DNA from 4 places in the Paenibacillus sp. FSL H7-689 genome. Region 4 is predicted to be linked to each of the others. Evidence: riboswitches for the same ligand, from Rfam matches in the RefSeq annotation. Region 4 holds a riboswitch; each other region holds the start of a gene.
The links. Region 4 has a riboswitch for thiamine pyrophosphate ahead of C170_RS02795 (ABC transporter ATP-binding protein). Riboswitches for the same ligand answer to the same signal wherever they lie in the genome.
Positions count from the first base shown of each region.

Region 1: another riboswitch for thiamine pyrophosphate. It lies ahead of C170_RS20370 (thiamine phosphate synthase); the one in region 4 lies ahead of C170_RS02795 (ABC transporter ATP-binding protein).
Region 2: another riboswitch for thiamine pyrophosphate. It lies ahead of tenA (thiaminase II); the one in region 4 lies ahead of C170_RS02795 (ABC transporter ATP-binding protein).
Region 3: another riboswitch for thiamine pyrophosphate. It lies ahead of C170_RS28060 (ABC transporter substrate-binding protein); the one in region 4 lies ahead of C170_RS02795 (ABC transporter ATP-binding protein).

Region 1 is NZ_ASPU01000028.1:162,466-164,670, forward strand. Features, by position in the region: gene C170_RS20365 (ABC-F family ATP-binding cassette domain-containing protein) at 1-906, shown strand, start outside; TPP riboswitch at 982-1,091, shown strand; gene C170_RS20370 (thiamine phosphate synthase) at 1,318-1,980, shown strand; gene thiO (glycine oxidase ThiO) at 1,998-2,205, shown strand, end outside.
Region 2 is NZ_ASPU01000057.1:40,035-42,239, reverse strand. Features, by position in the region: gene C170_RS25205 (endo-1,4-beta-xylanase) at 1-838, shown strand, start outside; TPP riboswitch at 1,045-1,142, shown strand; gene tenA (thiaminase II) at 1,256-1,918, shown strand; gene C170_RS25195 (spore coat protein) at 2,129-2,205, opposite strand, start outside.
Region 3 is NZ_ASPU01000065.1:143,121-145,325, forward strand. Features, by position in the region: gene C170_RS28060 (ABC transporter substrate-binding protein) at 1-970, opposite strand, end outside; TPP riboswitch at 1,279-1,391, opposite strand; gene C170_RS28065 (NAD-dependent epimerase/dehydratase family protein) at 1,536-2,205, opposite strand, start outside.
Region 4 is NZ_ASPU01000005.1:4,676-6,880, forward strand. Features, by position in the region: gene C170_RS02790 (ABC transporter permease) at 1-533, opposite strand, end outside; gene C170_RS02795 (ABC transporter ATP-binding protein) at 523-1,287, opposite strand; TPP riboswitch at 1,446-1,548, opposite strand; gene C170_RS02800 (radical SAM/SPASM domain-containing protein) at 1,766-2,205, shown strand, end outside.

The sequences.
Region 1 (2,205 bases), on a different contig from region 4:
TCCCATGACACGGAATTCATGAATGAAGTAGTAAATGTCATTTATCATTTGGAATTTGCCAAATTAACGAGATATGCAGCGAACTATAACAAGTTCCTTGAGATGGCTGATATGAATAAAGCCCAGCATATTGATGCGTACGAGAAGCAGCAAGAGTACATCAAGAAGCAGGAAGATTTCATTCAGCGTAACAAGGCACGTGCTTCAACTTCAGGTCGAGCGAAGAGCCGGGAGAAACAGCTGGACAGAATTGAACGTATTGATCGTCCAGATGAAGCGGCCAAACCAACGTTCAAATTCAAGGATGCCCGTGCGAGTAGCAAAACGGTCTTTGAGGGCATTGATTTTGAAATTGGATATACGTATCCTTTGCTGCCTAAGATGACAATGACAATTGAACGTGGTGAGAAAATTGCCATCGTAGGTTGTAATGGTGTGGGTAAATCGACGCTGCTGAAAACCATCTTGGGCAAAATATCTCCACTCAGTGGAAAAACCTTTTTGGGAGATTATCTCGAAACGGCATATTTTGAGCAGGAAGTTCGTGCTGGGAATATCACGCCGATTGAGGATGTCTGGAATGAGTTTTCACATTTGACCCAGAATGAAGTCCGGGGTCATCTCGCTCGTTGCGGGTTGAAAAATGAGCACATTACCCGTCCGCTTAACATGCTGAGTGGTGGAGAACAAGCGAAGGTTCGTTTATGCAAACTCTTGATGCGTGAAAGCAACTGGATTCTATTCGATGAGCCGACGAACCATCTGGATGTAACAGCCAAAGCGGAGTTGCAACGTGCCTTGCAAGAATTTAAGGGAACGGTGTTGCTGGTATCTCATGAACCTGATTTTTACGAGGGTTGGGTCACCAAAACATGGAATGTCGAAGAATGGTCTGAGAAAAACTAGACAATTCAAGCAACGTTTAACAGAAATGAACAGTGACAAAAAAATCCTTCTATGGTAACATAGGCTACAACTTCATATGAACACTAGGGGGGCCGCACGATGTGGCTGAGATGGAAGAATGCGATTCCGGACCCTTTGCACCTGATCTGGATCATACCAGCGTAGGGAAGTGGCGAGCGCGTTTCAGTGAATGACGTGAGCAAACGGCAATTCGAAAGAATTCAACCGTCTTGCTTAGTAAATTGAAACATGCAGTTGCGTGTATAACGTTATGGCTATAAGGTCTATAGCTTTATTGCACGAAATGAACTGTATGTATCAGTCAGTCATCTGGTCCTATAATTAATACGCAGCCACTCCCCTACGGGAGTGGCTTTTTTGTGTTTTCATAGCATTCACGCATGGAAGGAGATGAAAAGTACGGTAATTTATCATGAACGTGTACACGGATCATTTGAACTGCATGTTGTATCTACGGGTGCAGGGGATCAAGCATCTTTTGTAAAAGCTGCAAAGGACGTTTGGCCATGGGTGGACTACATCCATATACGAGAGAAACAACTCTCGTGGCAACAAAAGATCGGTTGGGCTGAAAGTCTGCGTGGTGTTGGCGTTCCGTCTTGTCGCATCGTTATCAATGGTTCAGAACTGCCACCACAGAATGACATCTATGGCGGTGTGCATTGGGGGCAAGAGGCTATACGTAACTACAACCCTGCTGTTATAAGCAATGTCCAGCGAATTCGTCTGGGTGTATCTGTTCATTCAATCGATGAGGCAAAAATCGCTGAAGAACGGGGAGCCGATTACCTTTTCTTCGGGCATGTCTACTCAACCAACAGTAAGCCTGATCTTGAACCAAGAGGATTATATGCTCTGGCTGAAGTGTGCTCTGGTGTTTCCATTCCTGTCATGGCGATTGGGGGCATCGAACCGGGAAACATTCACGCTATTCGCTCTGCAGGCTCACAGGGAGTCGCTGTGATTTCAAATGTATGGGCGAGCGATTCCCCGGATCGGGCCGCTGAATCATTAAGGCAGGCTATCGTTGCTACAGAAAGTTTGAGCCGCTGAATCAAGGAGATGAGAGGATGAAAAAGATCATTACTGATAGACCGGATAAGATTTATGCAGAAACGATTATTGTAGGCGGAGGCGTTGTTGGATGTGCCATTGCGTATGAGCTTGCTTCCCATGGACAGGATGTGCTGTTACTGGAGCGTTCGACGATTGCAGGAGGCACTTCTTGCGCAGCGGCTGGGATGCTGGCAGCAGACAGTGAGGATTTTGCTCATCCTT
Region 2 (2,205 bases), on a different contig from region 4:
TAAGCGGTCGGGCAAAGCTGAGGGTGTGGAGCAGCGTTCATATCGTGTACGCGAGACAAAAGCCGGATATCAGGTTGAATTGTCCATTCCGTGGGGTGGTATCCAAGTCGGATCAGAATATGAAGCCGGATTGGATATCCGTGTGACTGATGGCGGTTCAAGTGGGACACAACCTTATAATCCACTGTACTGGAATGATCGAACACAATCTCAGGAACAGGATACAAGCAAATACGGCGTGATTCAACTCGCCCCTATGCCCAAATCTGCACAAGCTGTGCAAGGGATTGTTCAGATTGATGGGAAGAAAGACACATCATGGAATAAGGCTGCACCATTTGAAGTAAAACGGTTGAACCAGAGCGAAGGTGCAGAGGCAGTGGCTCGCGCAATGTGGTCAGGTGAGTATCTATACCTGCTGATCGACGTCACTGATCCAAACATCATTACAGATAGTATCAACCCATGGGATCAGGATTCGGTTGAGATTTTCCTGGACGAGAATCACCAGCGCACACCGTATTTTCAATATGATGATGCCCAGTTCAGAATCAGTGCAGACAATGTGGGAACCTTTGCAGGGGGTGCCTCACCTGGACGCCTTGTAAGTGCTGTGAAGAAAACAAATAAAGGATATCTCGTAGAAGCCAGAATTCATTTACAATCATTGACGCCCAAAGCAGGAAATGTTCTCGGTTTCGAGCTCCAAATTAACGACAACCAGGGCGGAGGTAAGCAGAGCGTAGCCAAGTGGAATGATACGACCAATGAGAGCTGGAGAAATACTTCCCAGTACGGAATACTCACTTTTGTCGGAAAGAACAAACTCGGGCATTAAACCATCGGCAGTAGTTGCAAGAATAGAAACCATCATAACAGTGGCTGAAACTCAACCATTGTTGTGATGGTTTTCATCGTTTACATACGTCACCAAAGGTGATGAGGGGCGATACAATCTTCCTTGACTATATTTAACAGCCCTTGATATACTAAATGGATGTTATTTTATCTTTTATGGGAATAGGAAAGTAATCAACTACATACAACCGTTTGCGAGGGAGCCTTAACCGGCTGAGAGGGTGTTAAACCGACCTTACCTGATTTGGATAATGCCAACGTAGGGATGCAACGATGAAACACTGTACTTGGGTAGCTCATGCGAACCCCCTTGTTTTAGTGTATTTGTCTGCGAAACATCCATAGGATGTTTCGTTTTTTTGTTTTTAAATACGTACATTATGAATTGGAGGAACACATGTTGACTATTTCAGAGAGACTATATCAGGCAGCACAGCCTGTGTGGAAGGAATGTCTTGAGCATCCCTTTGTTAAAGGAATCGGAGATGGTTCCTTAACGGTTGAACAATTTCGTTATTATTTGCTGCAAGACTACTTGTACCTGTTCGATTATGCCCGCGTATTTGCACTAGGTATTGTCAAGTCGCACGACCCCAAATTGATGCAGTTTTTTAGTGAAAACGTAGATAACATCCTGAATGGTGAAATGAAAATTCATCGTTCTTATATGGAGCGATTAGGAATTACAGAGGATCATGTTTTCCAGGTAAAACCTGCCCTGAAAAATGCAGCCTATACTAACTATATGCTCTCTGTTTCCCATGCGGGTGGCATAGAAGAAGTACTTGTATCCATTCTGGCCTGCTCATGGAGCTATGCAGAGATTGGTCAAGTCCTTGCCCAAAAGCCAGGTGCAGCTGAGCATCCTTTTTACGGAGAGTGGATCACAGGATATGCTTCCTCTGAATACAACAGCAACAATCAATCCCTAGTGACGTTAACTGATAAGCTATTAGAAGGCTGTAGCGAGGGAACGTACCAACGGATGGAGGATATTTTCGTGATGTGCAGTCGCTTTGAGCTTGATTTTTGGGAAATGTCATGGAAGCTGGAGCCTTAAGTTCACTGTAGTCAATTAAAGTAGAGAGCAGCGGCCATAAACAGTCTCAGGATAGAAATAAGTAGAATACGTAAAGGAACGCTTGCAATAAGCGTGTTTCGTGACGATGCCAAAAAAAGGGCGGATAGTATCCGCCTTTTTTCATTGTTGAAATTCTTGACACAGGGACATTTTGTTCTCTGAAGTCTCTGGCTAAAATCAAAAAGGGTGTCAGGACGGAATGTTCATAGCAGTCTGAATGTTTTTCAGATCGAGCTGAATTTGCTCTGCAATATGGTAAGGGTGGT
Region 3 (2,205 bases), on a different contig from region 4:
ACATCCAGTCGGTGTAGTTCTGCCACACTTCCTGCTTTTGCTCACCCCAGCGCGGGGCGTCATCTGTGTACTTGGGACTAAGCCACTTCTGGCTTGCCAGCACCAATTCCTTATCCAGATCCGGTACGGCCTTGATCAGAATGTTGGCTGCGTCTTCGGGATGATCAATTGCGTATTGATACCCTTCGGAGGTGGCTTTCAGAAATGCTTTCACCAACTCAGGGTCGTTTTGGATCGTCTGCTCGTTTGTTACGAGGACAGGCGTGTAATAATCCAGTGCATCTGAATAATCCTTCACATATAACATGTCGATCGGTTCCCCGCGTAGTTCGGCTTCAATCCCCGTCCAAGCGTAGAAAATCCATGCGAAATCAATATCCCGTTTCACTGCGGTGAAAAAGTCAGCATCACCCATGTTAATGTTTTTCACTTTGGATACATCGGCTCCGTCGCCTTCCATAATGGATTGCATCACGGCTTCTTCGACTGGGGAACCCCAACCGCCATAGGTTTTACCTACAAAATCTTTCGGTGACTTGATATTCCGATCCGCCGGAGCAGCGAACCCGGATGTATTATGCTGAATAACTGCTGCAATGGAGACGAGTGGAACACCCTGTGTGCGTGCTTGAGTTACACTCTCCTGATAACTTACGCCAAAAGGCACTTCATTGGAGGCAACCATCGTATCTGCGCCACCGGCACCTGGTTGTACAATCTCCACGTTCAAGCCTTCGGCCTTGTAAAAACCTTGATCTACAGCTGCATAAAGGCCTGTATGATTCGTATTCGGTGTCCAGTCGAGCACCACTTTAATATCTTTCAGGGCGGCAGTGTCACCTTCGTTGCTGCTTTCCGTATTTGTGCTGCCGTTCTGCCCAGCTGGGGCAGCTTCTTTGCCACCACATGCGGCTACAGTCACCATAAGCACGCATAAGAGCAACAATCCCATCGTTTTACGCCATTTCATCTGTGGTTCTCTCCTTCGGTATGTCCGGCCGATTGGCACGGGGTACTCCTTGGCTTCATATCCAATCATCTTGCATAAATCGACAGATTTATACCAGTTGAGATCTGGATGACGTTATTTTTGAACGTAAGTAAAACGTCCATCGATGTCATTCAAGGAAGCCAGACCGCGTTTAGCGGAAGTTTTCTTGCAATATCAGGAAGGGGATGCTTCAAAGCATTTACTTTCTGATAGTAACAAAAAAAGCGCCCCGTATTCCGGGACGCGTGCAGGCGTTAGAGAGGTGGCGTTCAGCCATAGGGCTGTGCCATTTCGATATACTCCGATTCCTACGCTGGCATGATCCAGATCAGGTCTAAGGGTTAGTATCTTGGTGGGATACACTCTCAGCCGGCCAATTCCGACTCCCCTGGGAAACTATGAAGTTACGGGCATTACTAGGTGTAATTATAGGCCAGAGGGTAGGGCCTGTCCAGTCATGAACTGGATAGGGACACGTATAAGTTATCAAACAGACCGTTATACATATGTATAACAGCCTGTTTGGATGTGTTATTTTCAATAATTATCGTGGCGAATCATATAAGGCAATCTGACTGAGTGCAAAAGCATCGGATTTGGGGTCATAACCTACCTGTTTCTGAGTGGTTTCCAGATTCAATCGTTTAAACCGATTATTCGAGATCCCATGCAGTATGGTGAAGGGCTCCAGATCGGTAGCTGTAATTGCTTTGAACATCAAATCACACAAATCAGCCGGACTAATATACGCGCTCATATCCCTTGCCTCCAGCGCTGGTCCATCCGGTTGAAAATCATCATATGCACCTATACGTATTGCTACACTTTGTAAACCTTCTGTATACGCAAAATAGGAAGCGAGCGATTCTCCAAAACATTTGCTAACCCCGTACAAATTCCGTGGGCGTGTTGGCATGTCCGGATAGACTTGAGCATCAATGGGATACCCCTCAATCGTCTGTGCACTGCTTGCCAGAATGACTCTTCGTACACCTTGGTCTTTAGCTGCACGGAATACATTAAATGTACCTTTGATATTGATGTCCAACAACGATTCATAAAATCCGGCATTCGGGGAAGGATCTCCCGCCAGATGTACAACCACATCCATGCCTTCGCAAGCATGCTGACAGGCTTCGGGGTCTGTCACATCCAGTGTCATGATCTCATGGCTTGTCCCTTGATACGTATGCAGTCTGTCGATATTCAAATCC
Region 4 (2,205 bases):
CACTTGTTGGCGCCCATGGTGAGCAGTAGTTCACGCTGCTCCGGATCGCCTTGGCGGAGTCCATCGTAGGTACTGACCACAATGGGGAAGAATGCGATTAAAAATACCACCGCGACTTTGCTCCACAACGTGTAACCAAACCACAAGATAAATACGGGGGACAAGGCGATCAGCGGGATGGTCTGACTAATTACAATGAAGGGATACAATGCCTTTTCAATCGATCGGTTCATATGCATGCCTGTTGCCAGCGTAATTCCAGTCACTATGGACAAGACAAAACCAACAACAACCTCCATAAAGGTAGCAGGCAGATGGATGGTCAACAGCAGACGGCGATGCTTAACCAGTGAGCTTACGATGGCCGTGGGTGCAGGAATGATGAAGGAGGGCACCCATCCCATACGCACAATCACTTCCCAGATCGCCAGTAATAAGAACATGAGCATAATGAACAGACCATATTGGGAAAACGACCTCGAGAGCCACTTTGAACACCACGTCCAGACGCTAACCTCAGCTCTATCGTGCATGCAATTGTTCCTCCAGTTGTTGCCTCATCTGCACGAGAGCCGGTTCGTAGATCATGTCCGAATGCCTTGGGCGTGGTAAAGGAACCGTCATCTCCTGCAACTGCTGACCTTGCCCTCCTGGAGTTAACAGAATGATACGGTCACTTAACAGCAGGGCTTCTTCGATGTCATGTGTAATGAACATCACGGTTTGGCCAAAGCTCTCCCACAGCTCCAGCAACCAGCGATGCATTTCTCGTTTGGTTAATGCGTCGAGTGCACCGAAGGGTTCATCCAGCAACATGAGCTGCCCGCCTGTAAGCAAGGTACGAAGCAATGCCACCCGCTGCCGCATGCCGCCGGACAATTCATCTGGATAGGCCTGTTCATAACCCGACAGGCCGAACCTTGCCAATCCAGCTAGGATGTTGGCACGTAACTTGTCCTTGTCCTGTCGGCCTGGTGCAAACTCGGAAGGAAGCATGCAGTTCTCCATGACGGTTCGCCAGGATAACAGCAGATCTTTCTGTGGCATATAGGCGACTCGTCCGAGCCGTTGTCCTTGCGGGACATCAGCTATATCGATGGTGCCAACCGTTGGTTCATGCAAGCCTGCGAGCAGCTTGAAGAGCGTGCTTTTACCTGATCCGCTGGAGCCGATGAGCGAGACAAATTCTCCTTGTTGAACCTGAAGCGACACATTGGAGAGCACAGGGGAATCCTTTTTTTCGGGAAAAGCAAAGCTTACGTTGTGAATGGTTACATGGTTATACATCTGATCCTCACCCCCTTGATGTCAGACTGCTGCAATAACAACGGCATCCTATACTCTGCAAAAGGAACAAAAAAGACCCACCCATTTCCGGAGAAATGAGTGGGTCTGTAAGTTAAATCCGCAATTTATCTTCACATACATGAAAAAATTCCGCTTACTAAAAGGCCGCTCCACTTCCCTCCGCTGGTATGATCCAGATCAGGTTCAAAGGGTCCGAATAGTCATATTCGTCTCAGCCGCAAGGCTCCCCTAGTGCAAAAGTTCAAGATATGCAGTTGTGTGTTCAGCATATATCACTTGAACATGAACTGTAAAGAGGCAGCGTGATAGAATTCTTGAGATGAACTTGGAGTCAGACCCGAACAACTGAACAATTTACCTGGGCTCCCTAACCCGATATAATAGTGGTGGCGCATATTGGCCGGATCACAAATGCAGGCGGGATTGTTCTCCCTCCGAAGCAGAATGGGGACCCGAGTTGAAAACGTTCAAAAAAGTATATATTGAGATCACGAGTATCTGCAATCTGGCATGCAGCTTCTGTCCGCAGACACAGCGTGCCAAAGGATTCATTGATCCTGAAGTCTTCAACAATATACTGGATCAAGTTAAACCACACACCAATCATATTTATCTACATGTCAAAGGTGAACCCTTGTTGCATCCCAAAATAGATCTGTTGCTCGATTCCGCACATGAGAAGGGACTCAAGGTGAACATTACAACGAATGGTACACTGCTGCCCAAGACTCAGCATAAATTGCTTGGCAAACCGGCGCTGCGGCAGATGAATTTCTCCCTGCACAGCTTCGATGGGCATGAAGGTTCAACAGATCGTGACGGATACCTGCGTCATATTTTGTCCTTTGTACACGAGGCCGTTAAGCACAATGTCATCATCTCATTCCGACTTTGGAA